DNA from 3 places in the Arenibaculum sp. genome. Region 2 is predicted to be linked to each of the others. Evidence: riboswitches for the same ligand, from Rfam matches in the RefSeq annotation. Region 2 holds a riboswitch; each other region holds the start of a gene.

Region 1 (4,270 bases), on a different contig from region 2:
AGTCCGGCGTCCCGGAAATAGCCCTTCTCCAGGGCGACGTAGAGCGGCGCATGGTCGGGGTTCACGAACCAGTCCAGCAGGACCGTCAGCTTCTCGGTCCCGTCCTGCGCGAGGGCGGGGCCGGGGGCGGCGCCCAGGAGGCCGATGCCGAGGACGGCGGCGGCGAGCTTCAGCATTCTCACGGTGTCATTCTCCCTCGTCGGTAAGAAGGGTTTCGGGCTGCCAGGGCAGCAGGCGCCGCAGGACGAAGTCGACCGCGACGTAGAGGGTGACCGCCATGGCGGCGAGCACGGCCAGGGCGGCGAACATCAGGTCCGTCTGCATGCGGGCGTTGGCGTGGAGCATCAGGAAGCCGAGGCCGACGGACGAGCCGACCCATTCGCCGACCACCGCGCCGATCGGCGCCACGGCCGCCGCCACGCGCAGGCCCGAGGCGAAGGCGGGCAGGGCCGCCGGCAGGCGGACGTGCCACAGCACGCGCCAGCGCGGGCCGTCCATGGTCCGGGCGAGGTCCAGCCAGCCCGGGTCGGTCCGCCGCAGCCCGTCGTAGAAGGCGGAGGTGACCGGGAAATAGATCACCAGCGTCGCCATCACGATCTTGGACGCCATCCCGTAGCCGAACCAGAGCACCAGGATCGGCGCCAGCGCGAAGACCGGCACGGCCTGGCTGACGACGAGCAGCGGCAGCAGCCAGCGCCGCGCCGGGCGGAACGCCGCCAAGGTCAGCGCGGTCGTGCAGCCGAGCAGCGTGCCGAGCGCCAGGCCGAGCAGGATCTCGGCCAGGGTGTAGGCGGCATGCGTCGCGATCAGGGAGGCGCGGTCGGCCAGCATCGCGCCGACGCGCAACGGCGAGGGCAGGATGAAGTGGGGCAGCCCCGAGACGAGGACGACGGCGTGCCAGGCGACGAGGATCGCCGCGAGCGTGACGGTGGCGCGGACGAACCTCATATCGCGAGCCGCCCCAGGAGTTCGGCCTGGAGCGCCAGCAGCGCCGGGTCGTCCGCACGGCGCGGCGGCGCGCCGGCCGGAAGCAGCGCCGGCCCGATCGTCGCCGGCTGGCCGGTCATGACGTGGACGCGGTGGCCGAGCCGCAGTGCCTCGAGCGGGTCATGGGTCACGAGCAGGACGGTGCGCCCGGCGAGCAGCGGGGCGGCGAGGTCCTGGAGCCGCAGCCGCGTCAGCGCGTCGAGGGCCGAGAACGGCTCGTCCATCAGCACGACCGGCCGGTCCTCCATCAAGGTCCGCGCCAGGGCGACGCGCTGGCGCATCCCGCCCGACAGCGTCGCCGGCAGGTCGGATGCCCGGTGCGCCAGCCCGACCAGCGTGAGCAGCTCCGCGGCCCGCGCGCGCAGGGCCGGCGTCACGGGCAGGCCGCGCAGGCGGGCGCCGAGCAGGAGGTTGTCCTCGACCCGCAGCCAGGGCATCAGCAGGTCCTGCTGCGCCATCCACGCGACCCGGCCCGCCAGCGGGCGGCCGTCACCGGCCGCGATCGCGGTCGGCGGCTCGGGAGCGGCAAGCCCGGCGACGAGGCGGAGGAGCGTGCTCTTGCCGACGCCGCTGGGGCCGAGCAGGCAGGTCGTCAGCCCGCCCTCGATCGTGAAGTCGAGACCGTCGAAGACCGGCCGGCCGGCATAGGTCAGCCTGGCGCCGGACAGCGTCACGGAAAGCGGAAGGGAAGGGGGCCTGGCCCCCGGGCCGTCGAGCATGGGTCACTGATCCCTTCGCCGGTATGATCCGGATCAGGTTCCAGGGGTCGTCCCCGTTTCGGGACCTCTCAGCCGACAGCCGGCTCCCCCCAGTGATGCGACCCCGCATATCGCATCCTTTCCGCCCCCTGGCAAGCACCTTGGGCGGCGGTCGTTGACGCGGAGCCCGGAGAGAACTAGCTGATGTGCCGTGATGTCCGGCTCCCCCCTTTTCATCGGCAGCGAGATCTACCGGTCGTCCAGCTACGGCAGCAAGCACCCGCTGGCGATCCCGCGGGTATCGGCGGCGATCGACCTCGCGCGCGCCATGGGCTGGCTGACGCCGGAGGTCTATATCGACAGCCCGGTCGCGACGCCGGCGGAGCTGTGCCGCTTCCATGCGCCCGACTACGTCGACGCGGTCCGGCGTGCCGAGGTGGAGCAGCGCCTGCCGGCGGAGCTGTGCGAGCGCTACGCCATCGGCCGCATGGGCAATCCGATCTTCCCGGAAGTGTTCCGCAGGCCGGCGACCGCCGCCGGCGCCTCCCTGCTGGGGGCGGCCCTGGTGGCGGAGGGGCGGACGGTGTACAGCCCCGCCGGTGGCACCCATCACGGCCGGCCGGACCGGGCGAGCGGGTTCTGCTACTTCAACGATCCGGTCCTGGCGATCCTGCGGCTGCTCGACCTGGGCATGGAGCGGGTGCTGTACGTCGATCTCGACGCCCATCACGGCGACGGCGTCCAGGACGCCTTCCACGACGACGACCGTGTCCTCACCGTGTCCGTGCACGAGGCGGGGCGCTGGCCGCGCACCGGGCTGGTGGAGGACAGGGCCGGGGGCATGGCCCGCAACCTCCCGGTGCCGGCGGGCTTCAACGACTGCGAGCTCGCCTATGTCGTCGAGCATGCGCTGGTCCCGCTCGGCGAGGCGTTCGAACCCGGCGCCATCGTGATCCAGTGCGGCGCCGACGCGCTGGCCGACGACCCGCTGAGCCTGCTCGACCTGTCGAACCGCGCGCTGTGGGACGCGGTGGCCGCCCTGCTGCCGCTGGCGCCGCGGCGCCTGGTGCTCGGGGGAGGGGGCTACAATCCCTGGTCGGTCGGGCGCTGCTGGGCCGGTGTCTGGGCCGTCGTCAACGGGATCGATCCCGACCAGGCGCCGACGCCCGAGGCGGCCGAGATCCTGAGGGGGTTCAGCTGGACGCGGCGGCGCGGCCATCCCCTGCCCGAGCGCTGGTTTACCGCCATGGCGGACCCGCCCAACTACGGCCCAGTGCGCCCCGAGATCCGCTCCGTGGTCGCCGCCGTCCGCCGGGGCTGGCCGGCGCCGGCGTGAGGGGCTTTACAAGCGGCGGCCGGTTCGGTTAGCCACGTTCCCATGATCGCGCGCATCAAGGGGGCGCTGGCCGCCCTGGCGCTGCTGGGGCTGTTCGCGGTTCCGGCATCGGCCACCGAGACCTTCCGTACCGAGCCGCTCACGATCCGCACGGCGGCGGGGGGCGAGTACCGCTTCACCGTGGAGATGGCCGAAACCCCGAAGCAGATGGCGCAGGGGCTGATGTACCGGACCGAGATGGCGCCCGACGCCGGGATGCTGTTCGTCCACGAGGAGGACCGGGTCGCGACGATGTGGATGAAGAACACCTACATCCCGCTCGACATGCTCTTCATCGACCGGACCGGCCGCATCGCCGGCATCCACGAGAACGCGGAACCCCGCTCGCTGCGGACGATCGCCGCCCCGGAGCCGGTGCGGGCCGTGCTGGAGCTGAACGGCGGCATCGCGTCGCGGCTCGGCATCCGGGTCGGCGACCGCGTCGTCCATCCGGCGTTTCCGGCGGATTAGCGCCGGCGAAGCGCGAAGGTCAGGCCGTCGCCGATCGGGACCAGGCTCAGCGAGATCCGGTCGTCGTCGCGAAGCCTGGCGTTGAAGGCGCGCAGGGCCAGGGTGCTCTCGCGGGTGTCCTCGGGATCGGCGACGGAGCCGCCCCACAGGGTATTGTCGGCCAGGATCAGCCCGCCCGGCCGGACGAGCTTCAGCCCGGCTTCGTAGTAGCCCTCGTAGTTCGGCTTGTCGGCATCGATGAACATCATGTCGAAGCTGTCCGCCGCCCCTTCCGCCAGCAGCCGGTCCAGGGTGTCGAGCGCCGGGCCGAGGCGCAGCTCCACCTTGTCGGCGACCCCTGCCTCTGCCCAGTGGGCGAGCGCGATCGCGGTCCATTCCTCGCTCAGGTCGCAGGCGACGACCCGGCCGTCCTCTGGCAGCGAGAGGGCGCAGGAGAGGGCGGAGTACCCGGTGAAGGTGCCGACCTCCAGGACCCTGCGGGCCCCCGTCAGCTCGACCAGAAGGCGCATAAGGGCGCCCTGCTCGGGCGAGATCTGCATGCCCGCCGGCCCGCCGAGCGCCGCGGTCGCCTCGCGCAGCCTGGCCTGCACGGGATGCTCGCGGACCGACTGGGCGACCAGGTAGTCGTGCAAGCGGTCGGTCATCGTTATGGTACGCCGCGACATGAGGGGATCTCCTGGTGTCTGTCGCTTCCTTAATACCCCATTCCACCCCTTGTTCCGACCTGCCGATAGACGTT
Region 2 (4,270 bases):
GTTTCCGCAGCACGGTCTATCATCTCGCGCGTGACGAGGGGATTCTCAAACGCCACATTCCCATATGCGAAGCTTCGCCGCTGCGACTCTTCCTGCTCCGGAGTCATTTTCACCCGGCGCGCCATTTCAACCAGCGTGTCAAGTGAATATTCCATCTACATGTTCCTCCACAATTCTTAGCTGCATCCGGCATGCCGACACGAGCAGTTAAATCTACCGGATATAAAGTCCGATAGCCACATCCTAGTGAACAAGCCGGCACTTGCGAAGTCACGAGAGCCGGATAGAATTCCCCGCTTCCTCCAGCATCCCCTGAGCACGTCGTAGATCGCGCCCCGCGTTGCTATCCTCACGTCAGGTGCTGCGCCTCGATGTAGTCCTCGCTCTGCATCTCCATCAGGCGGCTGACGGTGCGCTGGAACTCGAAGGCGTGGGTGCCTTCTTCGTAGATCCGCTCGGGCGGGACCTCGGCGGCGATCACGGTCTTGACCTTGTGCTCGTAGAGCGCGTCGATCAGGGTCATGAAGCGCTTGGCCTCGTTGCGCTGGGCCGCCTTCAGGCGCGGCACGCCGTCGACCAGCACCGTGCCGTAATGGGTCGCGATCGCGATGTAGTCGGCCGCCCCCAGGGGACGCGAGCACAGCTCCTCGAAGGAGAACCAGGCGACCGAGCCCGAGGCGCGCCGCACCTCCACCTTGCGGCCCTGCGTCCACAGCGCCGCCGGCTTCGGCTCCCTGCCGTCCGACAGCCGGGCGAAGACGTCCGCCATCGCCTGCCGGCTCGCCGGGCCGAGCGGGTGGAAATAGACCGCCTGCCCCTTCAGACGCTCCAGCCGGTAGTCGACCGGCCCCGACAGCTCGACCACGTCCATCCGCTCCTTCAGCAGCGCGATGAACGGCAGGAACAGGTGGCGCTGGAGGCCGTCCTTGTAGAGGTCGTCCGGCGGCCAGTTCGAGGTCGCGACGACGACCACGCCGCGCTCGAACAGCGCCGTGAACAGCCGGCCCAGGATCATCGCGTCGGCGATGTCGGTGACGTGGAACTCGTCGAAGCACAGCAGCCACGCCTCCTCCGAGAGCTGGCGCGCCAGTTCGGGCAGGCTCTCGTCGACGCTGCGGTCGGCCTTGCCGGCGCGCGCGTTGCGCATCTCGTGCAGGCGGCGGTGGACCTCCAGCATGAAGGCGTGGAAATGCACCCGGCGCTTGCGCTCGACCGTGGACGCCTCGAAGAACAGGTCCATCAGCATGGACTTGCCGCGCCCGACGTCGCCGTAGATGTACAGGCCCTGGGGCGGCTCCGGCTCCGCTTGGCGGCGGCCGAGGCCGAAGCGCTCGCGCCAGCCGGCCTTGCCGGTCGAGGGCCGGTATTCCTTCAGCGCGGCGTGCAGGCTCTGCAGCCGTTCGGCCGCGTATTCCTGCGCGGCGTCCGCCTTGAGCGTGCCGGTGCCCCGGCGTTCGCGGTAGAGGGCCAGGGGGCCTTGGCTGGGCATGGGCTGGATCTGGTGCGGTCGTTCGCGGGCGGCCATTGGTAGCGCAAACCCGGCGGCCGTGCAAAGACCGCGGCCAAGCCGGGCCTCAGCTGCGCGTGCCCAGGCGGACCCCGAGGGCGGCAAGCGCGAAGCCGGCCACCGTCGCGAGGCCGGGCATCTCGGCGAGGACGACGGAGGCCATCAGCGCCGTCATCGGCGGGATCAGGTAGAACAGGCTCGCGACCCTGGTCGCCTCGCCGCGCCTGATCATCACGAACAGCAGGCTGACCGCCCCGATCGAGTTCATCACCGCGAGCCAGGCGAGCGAGCCGACGAAGCCGGCGGTCCAGCGGATCTCCATCGTCTCCGCCATGCCCGCGAGGACGAGCAACGCGAGGGCGCCCACCGCCATCTGGATGAACCCGCCGGTCCGCAGGTCCATGCCGGCGCAGAACTTCTTCTGGTACAGCGTCCCGGCCGTGATGCCGAACAGGGCCAGCCCGACGAGCAGGAACCCGCCGGCGTCCCCGCCCGCGGTGAGGCGGTCGCCGACGACGGCGACGACGCCCGCCAGCCCCAGGCAGAGGCCGAACCACTGCCGCCGGGATACCCGCTCGCCCAGGAACCAGCCGGCACCCAGCGCGGTGAGGATCGGCATCAGCCCCACGATCAGCGCCGACACCCCCGCCGAGACGCCGGCGTTCATCCCGGAATACAGGCCGCCGAACTGGACCGCCTGGATCAGCAGGCCGACCACCGCGATGTGTCCCGCCTCGCGCCGGCTCGCCGGCCACGGCGCCCGGGTCGCGACCGCGATCAGCAGCAGCAGGACACCGGCGAGCGCGAAGCGCAGGAACGTCATCGTGAACGGCTCGGCGTAGTTCAGGCCGACGGCGCCGCCGATGTAGCCGGAACTCCAGAGGACGACGAACGAGAAGGGAAGCGGGACGCCCGGGGCCATCCCGGGCTTTGCGATGCTGTGACAGGCCATGCGACCTCCTGATCGAGGAGGCCACGCTGGCGGATGGGCCTGCGAAAAGACAATGAAATGTTCCGATCGGTCCCACTCGCGTTCCTTATGGGAAGCGCGCCCGAATCCCCTTGCGCGCCGGCCCGCGGCGCGCGAAGGTGGCCTCGGCTGGGGTGCCGCGCGGTCGCGCGGCTGAGATCAGACCCATCGAACCTGCCTGGATAATGCCAGCGAAGGAAGCCCGGAACCGGTGACGCCCTCCCCTCTCTTTCCTCCTCCAGCACCAGGCGCGCGCCCGCGCGTCGCGATCGTCGGCGCCGGCGTGATCGGGCTCGGCATCGCGTGGCGGCTCGCGGCCGCGGGATGCGCGGTCGCGGTGTTCGACCGGGGTGCTGCCGGCGCCGGGGCGAGCCACGCGGCGGCGGGCATGCTCGCCGCCGGGGTCGAGACGGAGCCCGGCGAGGACGCCCTGCTGCGCCTCAACCTGCTGAGCCGCTCGCTCTGGCCCGGTTTCGCCGCCGAGGTCGAGGCCGCGTCCGGAATCGGCGTCCAGCTCCGGACGGAGGGGACGCTGGTCGTGGCGCTGACCGCCGACGACGTCGGCCGGCTGCGCTTCAACCACCGCCTCCAGCAGGACGCCGGGGTCGAGACCCATTGGCTGACCGGCGGCGAGGTCCGCCGGCGCGAACCCTATCTGAGCCCCTCGGTCTCGGCGGCGCTGTACAGCCCGCACGACCATCAGGTCGAGAACCGCCTGCTGGCCGCGGCGCTGCGCCGGGCGGCCGAGGCGGCCGGCGCGCGCGTCCACGAGCACGCGGAGGTCGGCCGCGTCCTGGTCGAAGGCGGCCGGGCGCGCGGCGTCGCCGTCGGCGCGCAGGCGCACGCCGCTGACGTCGTCGTGCTGGCGGCCGGCGCCTGGTCGCGCCGCATCGAGGGCGTGCCCGACGAGGCCCGGCCGCCGGTGCGGCCGATCAAGGGCCAGATGCTGGCGCTGCGGATGCATGAGGGCGAGCCGCTGCTGCGCCACGTCGTGTGGACGCCGGGCGTCTACCTCGTGCCGCGCCTGGACGGGCGGCTGCTGGTCGGCGCGACGGTCGAGGAGCGCGGCTTCGACACCACCATTACCGCGGGCGGCATGCTGGCGTTGCTGGAAGGGGCCTGGCGCACGCTGCCGGGCATCGAGGAACTGGCGATCGAGGAGACCTGGGTCGGCTTCCGCCCGGGATCGCGCGACGACGCGCCGGTGCTGGGGCCGACCCCGGTCGAGGGGCTCGTGCTCGCCACCGGCCATCATCGCAACGGCATCCTGCTGACGCCGGTCACGGTCGACGCGGTCAGCCGGCTGGTCCTGGACGGGACGGTGCCGGACGGGATCGCGGGGTTCGGCCTCGACCGTTTCGCAACCGGAGGAACGAGATGAACGCAGACATCCGGGTCAACGGCCAGCCCGAGCCGCTGTCGGCGGCGACCGTGGCCGAGCTGCTGCGCAGCCGGGGCGTCACGGCGCCCAAGGGCGTCGCCGTCGCCGTCAACGGCGAGGTGGTGCCGTCGTCGCGCTGGGAGGAGCACCGCCTCGGCGCCGGCGACGAGATCGAGATCGTCCGCCCGTTCCAGGGTGGCTGAGCCGGCGGATGGAGGAGAAGGACATGGCCGACGAATTCACGCTCGCCGGGCAGGCGCTCGGCTCGCGCCTGCTGATCGGGACCTCGGGCTATCCCAACCGCAAGGTCATGCTCGACGCGATATCCGCGAGCGGCGCGGAGGTCGTGACCGTGTCGATCCGGCGGATCAGCCTCGAATCCTACGCCGAGAGCATGGTCGACCTGCTGGGC
Region 3 (4,270 bases), on a different contig from region 2:
GCTGCACCAACCGGCGGCCGGACGGGCACCGCCGCGGCTCCTGCGCCGCGCGCGGCTCGGAGAAGCTGCGCGACTACATGAAGGCGCGGGCGAAGGAGCTCGGCCTCGCGCAGACGCGCGTCAACGGCGCCGGCTGCCTGGACCGCTGCGAGCTGGGACCGGTCGTCGTGATCTATCCCGAGGGGGTCTGGTACACCTACCAGACCCGCGAGGACGTCGACGAGATCCTGCAGGCCCATCTCGTCGAAGGCCGGCGGGTCGAGCGGCTGATGCTGCTGCCCGGCCAGACGGAGCCGCGGGACCTCGCCTCCGCGCAATGAGCGCCGATACCGTCTTCGCGCTCGCCAGCGCACCCGGCCGCGGCGGCGTCGCCGTCCTGCGCGTCTCCGGCCCGCGCGCCGGCGCCGCGCTGGAGGCGCTGTGCCGCCGCCCCCTGCCCCGGCCGCGCGAGGCGGTGCTCGCAGGCCTCGTCGACCCCGGTACCGGGGAGGCGATCGACAGGGGCCTGGTCCTGTGGTTCCCCGCGCCGCGGAGCTTCACCGGGGAGGACGTCGCCGAGCTGCACGTCCATGGTGGGCGTGCCGTCGTCTCGGCGTTGGTCGAGGCCCTGTCCGCCCTGCCCGGCCTGCGCCTCGCCGAGCCGGGCGAGTTCACGCGGCGCGCGTTCGAGAACGGCAAGCTCGACCTGACCGAGGCCGAAGCCGTCGCCGACATCGTCGCGGCCGAGACCGCGGCCCAGCGGCGCCAGGCGCTGCGCCAGCTCGACGGCGCGCTCGGCCGGCTCTACGAGCGATGGCGCGACCGGCTGACCCGGGCGCTCGCCCATCTCGAAGCGGACATCGACTTCCCCGACGAGGACCTGCCCGGCGGCGTCGCCATGGCCGTGCGCCCGGTGCTGGCCGGCCTGGCCGCCGAGATCGCGGGCCATCTCGACGACGGGCACCGGGGCGAGCGGCTGCGCGACGGCGTCGCGGTCGCGATCCTCGGCGCGCCGAACGCCGGCAAGTCGAGCCTGCTCAACGCGCTCGCCCGGCGCGACGTCGCGATCGTGTCCGAGCGGGCGGGCACGACCCGCGACGTGGTCGAGGTCCATCTCGACCTGGGCGGCTGGCCGGTGACGCTGGCCGATACCGCCGGCCTGCGCGACGCGACCGACGAGATCGAGGGCGAGGGCATCCGCCGTGCGCTCGACCGGGCGGAGAAGGCCGACCTGCGCCTGGCGGTGTTCGATGCCACCGCGCTGCCGGCGCTCGACCCACGGACCCTCGCCCTGCTCGGCCCCTCGACGATCGCGGTCGTCAACAAGGCCGACCGGGCGCCGGGCCTGGATGCCGGCGCCGCGGTTCCCGGGGCCCTCGCCGTCTCGGCGGCGACCGGCGCCGGGCTGCCGGCCCTGCTGGAGCGGCTGACCGGGATGGTCGCGGACGGCCTGGATGCGGCCGGCCCGCCGGCCCTGACCCGCGCGCGCCACCGCGCGGCGCTGGAGGACTGCCGCGCCGCTCTGTCGCGCGCGCTGGACGCCCCGCTGCCGGAACTGGCGGCCGAGGATGTCCGCCTGGCGTCCCGCGCTCTCGGCCGCATCACCGGCCGGGTCGACGTCGAGGACCTGCTGGATGTCATCTTCCGGGACTTCTGCATCGGCAAGTGACGCGGGCCGGTGTTTCACGTGAAACGTCGCGTCCCGGCCCGCGCCGTCTCCGGCCTTGACGCGGAGCCGGGCATCGGCCAGCATCGGCTCCGTCCAGGGGAGCCCCGATAGGGGGCTGAGAGTCCGCCGGCCTACGGGCGACGCGGAGACCCTTCGAACCTGATCCGGATCGTACCGGCGTAGGGAGGGACGAAGGCGTCGCGTAGCGTTCCCCTGCCGGGGCTCGTGCGGCCGCCCCTTCTCCTCGCGGCCGCCCGGATTTCCGCTGCAGGAGATCCATGATGCCCGATACCCGCACCACCTCCCCCGAGGTCTCCGTCTCTACGGGGACGTTCCCGAACTCGCGCAAGGTCCACGTGCCCGGCCGCCTCCATCCCGACGTACGGGTCGCGATGCGCGAGGTCGACCTGTCGCCGGGCGCCGGCGAGCCGCCGGTCCGGCTCTACGATTCCTCCGGCCCCTATACCGACCCGGCCGCCACGATCGACGTGACCGCCGGGCTGCCGCCCTTGCGCGAGGCGTGGATCCAGGGACGTGGCGACGTCGAGAGCTACGAGGGCCGGGCGGTGCAGCCCGGCGACAATGGCCGCCGCGCGGCAGAGGCCGGGTGCCTCGCGCGGTTCGCGACCGGCCGCTCGCCGTTGCGTGCGGCCGGCGGCGGGGCCGCGACCCAGCTCGCCTACGCGCGCGCCGGCATCGTGACCGCCGAGATGGAGTATGCCGCGATCCGGGAGAACCTCGGCCGCGAGGCGGCGGCCGAGTGCCCGCGCGACGGCGATCCGCTGGGTGCGGCCCTGCCCGGCTTGGTGACGTCGGAATTCGTGCGCGACGAGATCGCCCGCGGGCGCGCCATCCTACCCGCCAACGTCAATCACCCCGAATGCGAGCCGATGGTGATCGGGCGGAACTTCCTGGTGAAGGTGAACGCCAATATCGGCAACTCCGCCGTCGCCTCCTCCGTCGCGGAGGAGGTCGAGAAGATGGTGTGGGCGATCCGCTGGGGCGCGGACACGGTGATGGACCTGTCGACCGGGACCGACATCCACGACACGCGGGAATGGATCCTGCGCAACGCCCCGGTGCCGATCGGTACCGTGCCGCTCTACCAAGCGCTGGAGAAGGTCGGCGGTCGGCCCGAGGACCTATCCTGGGAGGTGTTCCGCGACACGCTGATCGAGCAGGCGGAGCAGGGCGTGGACTATTTCACGATCCATGCCGGGCTGCGCCGTGCCCATGTCCCGCTGACCGCGGGCCGCGTCACCGGCATCGTTTCGCGCGGCGGTTCGATCATGGCGAAGTGGTGCCTGGCCCATGGACGGGAGAGCTTCCTCTACGAGCGGTTCGAGGAGATCTGCGGGATCCTGCGGGCCTACGACGTCAGCATCTCGCTGGGCGACGGCCTGCGGCCGGGCTCGATCGCGGACGCCAACGACGCCGCCCAGTTCGCCGAGCTGGACACGCTGGGCGAGCTGACGCAGGTCGCCTGGCGCCACAACGTCCAGGTGATGGTCGAAGGACCCGGCCATGTTCCGATGCACAAGATCCGGGAGAACATGGACCGTCAGTTCGCTGTTTGCCGCGAGGCCCCCTTCTATACGCTCGGCCCGCTGACCACCGACGTGGCGCCGGGCTACGACCACATCACCAGCGGCATCGGTGCCGCGATGATCGGCTGGTTCGGCACGGCGATGCTATGCTACGTGACGCCGAAGGAGCATCTCGGCCTGCCCGACCGCGACGACGTCAAGACCGGCGTCATCACCTACAAGATAGCCGCCCATGCCGCCGACCTGGCGAAGGGCCACCCGGCCGCGCGCGAGCGGGACGATGCCTTGTCGCGGGCGCGGTTCTCCTTCCGCTGGAACGACCAGTTCAACCTGGCGCTCGATCCCGACACCGCGCGCCGCTTCCATGACGAGACGCTGCCCGCGGAGGGAGCGAAGCACGCCCGCTTCTGCTCCATGTGCGGGCCGAAGTTCTGCTCCATGAAGATCACGCAGGAAGTGCGGGAGCAGGCGGCCGGGATGTCCGGCTGAACGCGGGCGTTTCACGTGAAACACTCCCGGTGACCAAGCCCCGGCCGGAACCCCGTTCGGCCGGGGCGCTGGCCGCCGGCCGGCTGTGACATCCTCACGCGGCGCCGGTGCGCCGCGCCGGACGCTTTGACGCCGGGCGCCCGACACCATACATTGGCGCCCATCATGTGGAGATACGACGTAATCGTGGTCGGCGGCGGCCATGCGGGATGCGAGGCCGCCGCCGCGGCGGCGCGCATGGGCGCCGAGACGTTGCTGATGACCCATCGGGCCGATACGATCGGCGAGATGTCGTGCAATCCCGCGATCGGGGGGCTCGGCAAGGGCCATCTCGTGCGGGAGATCGACGCGCTCGACGGGGTGATGGGCCGGGTGATCGACCGTGCCGGCATCCAGTTCCGCATGCTGAACCGGAGCAAGGGCCCCGCCGTCCGTGGCCCGCGCGCCCAGGCCGACCGCCGCCTCTACCGCGAGGCGATGCAGGACGTGCTGCGGGCGCAGGACAACCTGACCATCGCGTCGGAGGCCTGCGAGGACCTGGTCCTCGGCACCGACGGCAGCATCGCCGGTGCCGTCGGCGCGTCCG

The links. Region 2 has a riboswitch for thiamine pyrophosphate ahead of thiO (glycine oxidase ThiO). Riboswitches for the same ligand answer to the same signal wherever they lie in the genome.
Region 1: linked by a shared signal. The riboswitch ahead of VGO20_RS07970 (ABC transporter ATP-binding protein) and the one ahead of thiO (glycine oxidase ThiO) in region 2 are both predicted to bind thiamine pyrophosphate.
Region 3: linked by a shared signal. The riboswitch ahead of thiC (phosphomethylpyrimidine synthase ThiC) and the one ahead of thiO (glycine oxidase ThiO) in region 2 are both predicted to bind thiamine pyrophosphate.

What each region holds. Positions count from the first base shown of each region.
Region 1 covers NZ_DASYHS010000070.1:58,365-62,634, reverse strand. Annotated here, with positions in the region: gene VGO20_RS07980 (ABC transporter substrate-binding protein) at 1-176, opposite strand, end outside; gene VGO20_RS07975 (ABC transporter permease) at 187-948, opposite strand; gene VGO20_RS07970 (ABC transporter ATP-binding protein) at 945-1,706, opposite strand; TPP riboswitch at 1,699-1,806, opposite strand; gene VGO20_RS07965 (acetoin utilization protein AcuC) at 1,900-3,021, shown strand; gene VGO20_RS07960 (DUF192 domain-containing protein) at 3,064-3,531, shown strand; gene VGO20_RS07955 (class I SAM-dependent methyltransferase) at 3,528-4,196, opposite strand.
Region 2 covers NZ_DASYHS010000040.1:22,137-26,406, reverse strand. Annotated here, with positions in the region: gene VGO20_RS04170 (hypothetical protein) at 1-155, opposite strand, end outside; gene zapE (cell division protein ZapE) at 350-1,489, opposite strand; gene VGO20_RS04160 (DMT family transporter) at 1,575-2,459, opposite strand; TPP riboswitch at 2,598-2,694, shown strand; gene thiO (glycine oxidase ThiO) at 2,689-3,858, shown strand; gene thiS (sulfur carrier protein ThiS) at 3,855-4,061, shown strand; gene thiG (thiazole synthase) at 4,085-4,270, shown strand, end outside.
Region 3 covers NZ_DASYHS010000184.1:5,196-9,465, forward strand. Annotated here, with positions in the region: gene VGO20_RS18340 ((2Fe-2S) ferredoxin domain-containing protein) at 1-320, shown strand, start outside; gene mnmE (tRNA uridine-5-carboxymethylaminomethyl(34) synthesis GTPase MnmE) at 317-1,648, shown strand; TPP riboswitch at 1,734-1,852, shown strand; gene thiC (phosphomethylpyrimidine synthase ThiC) at 1,930-3,684, shown strand; gene mnmG (tRNA uridine-5-carboxymethylaminomethyl(34) synthesis enzyme MnmG) at 3,850-4,270, shown strand, end outside.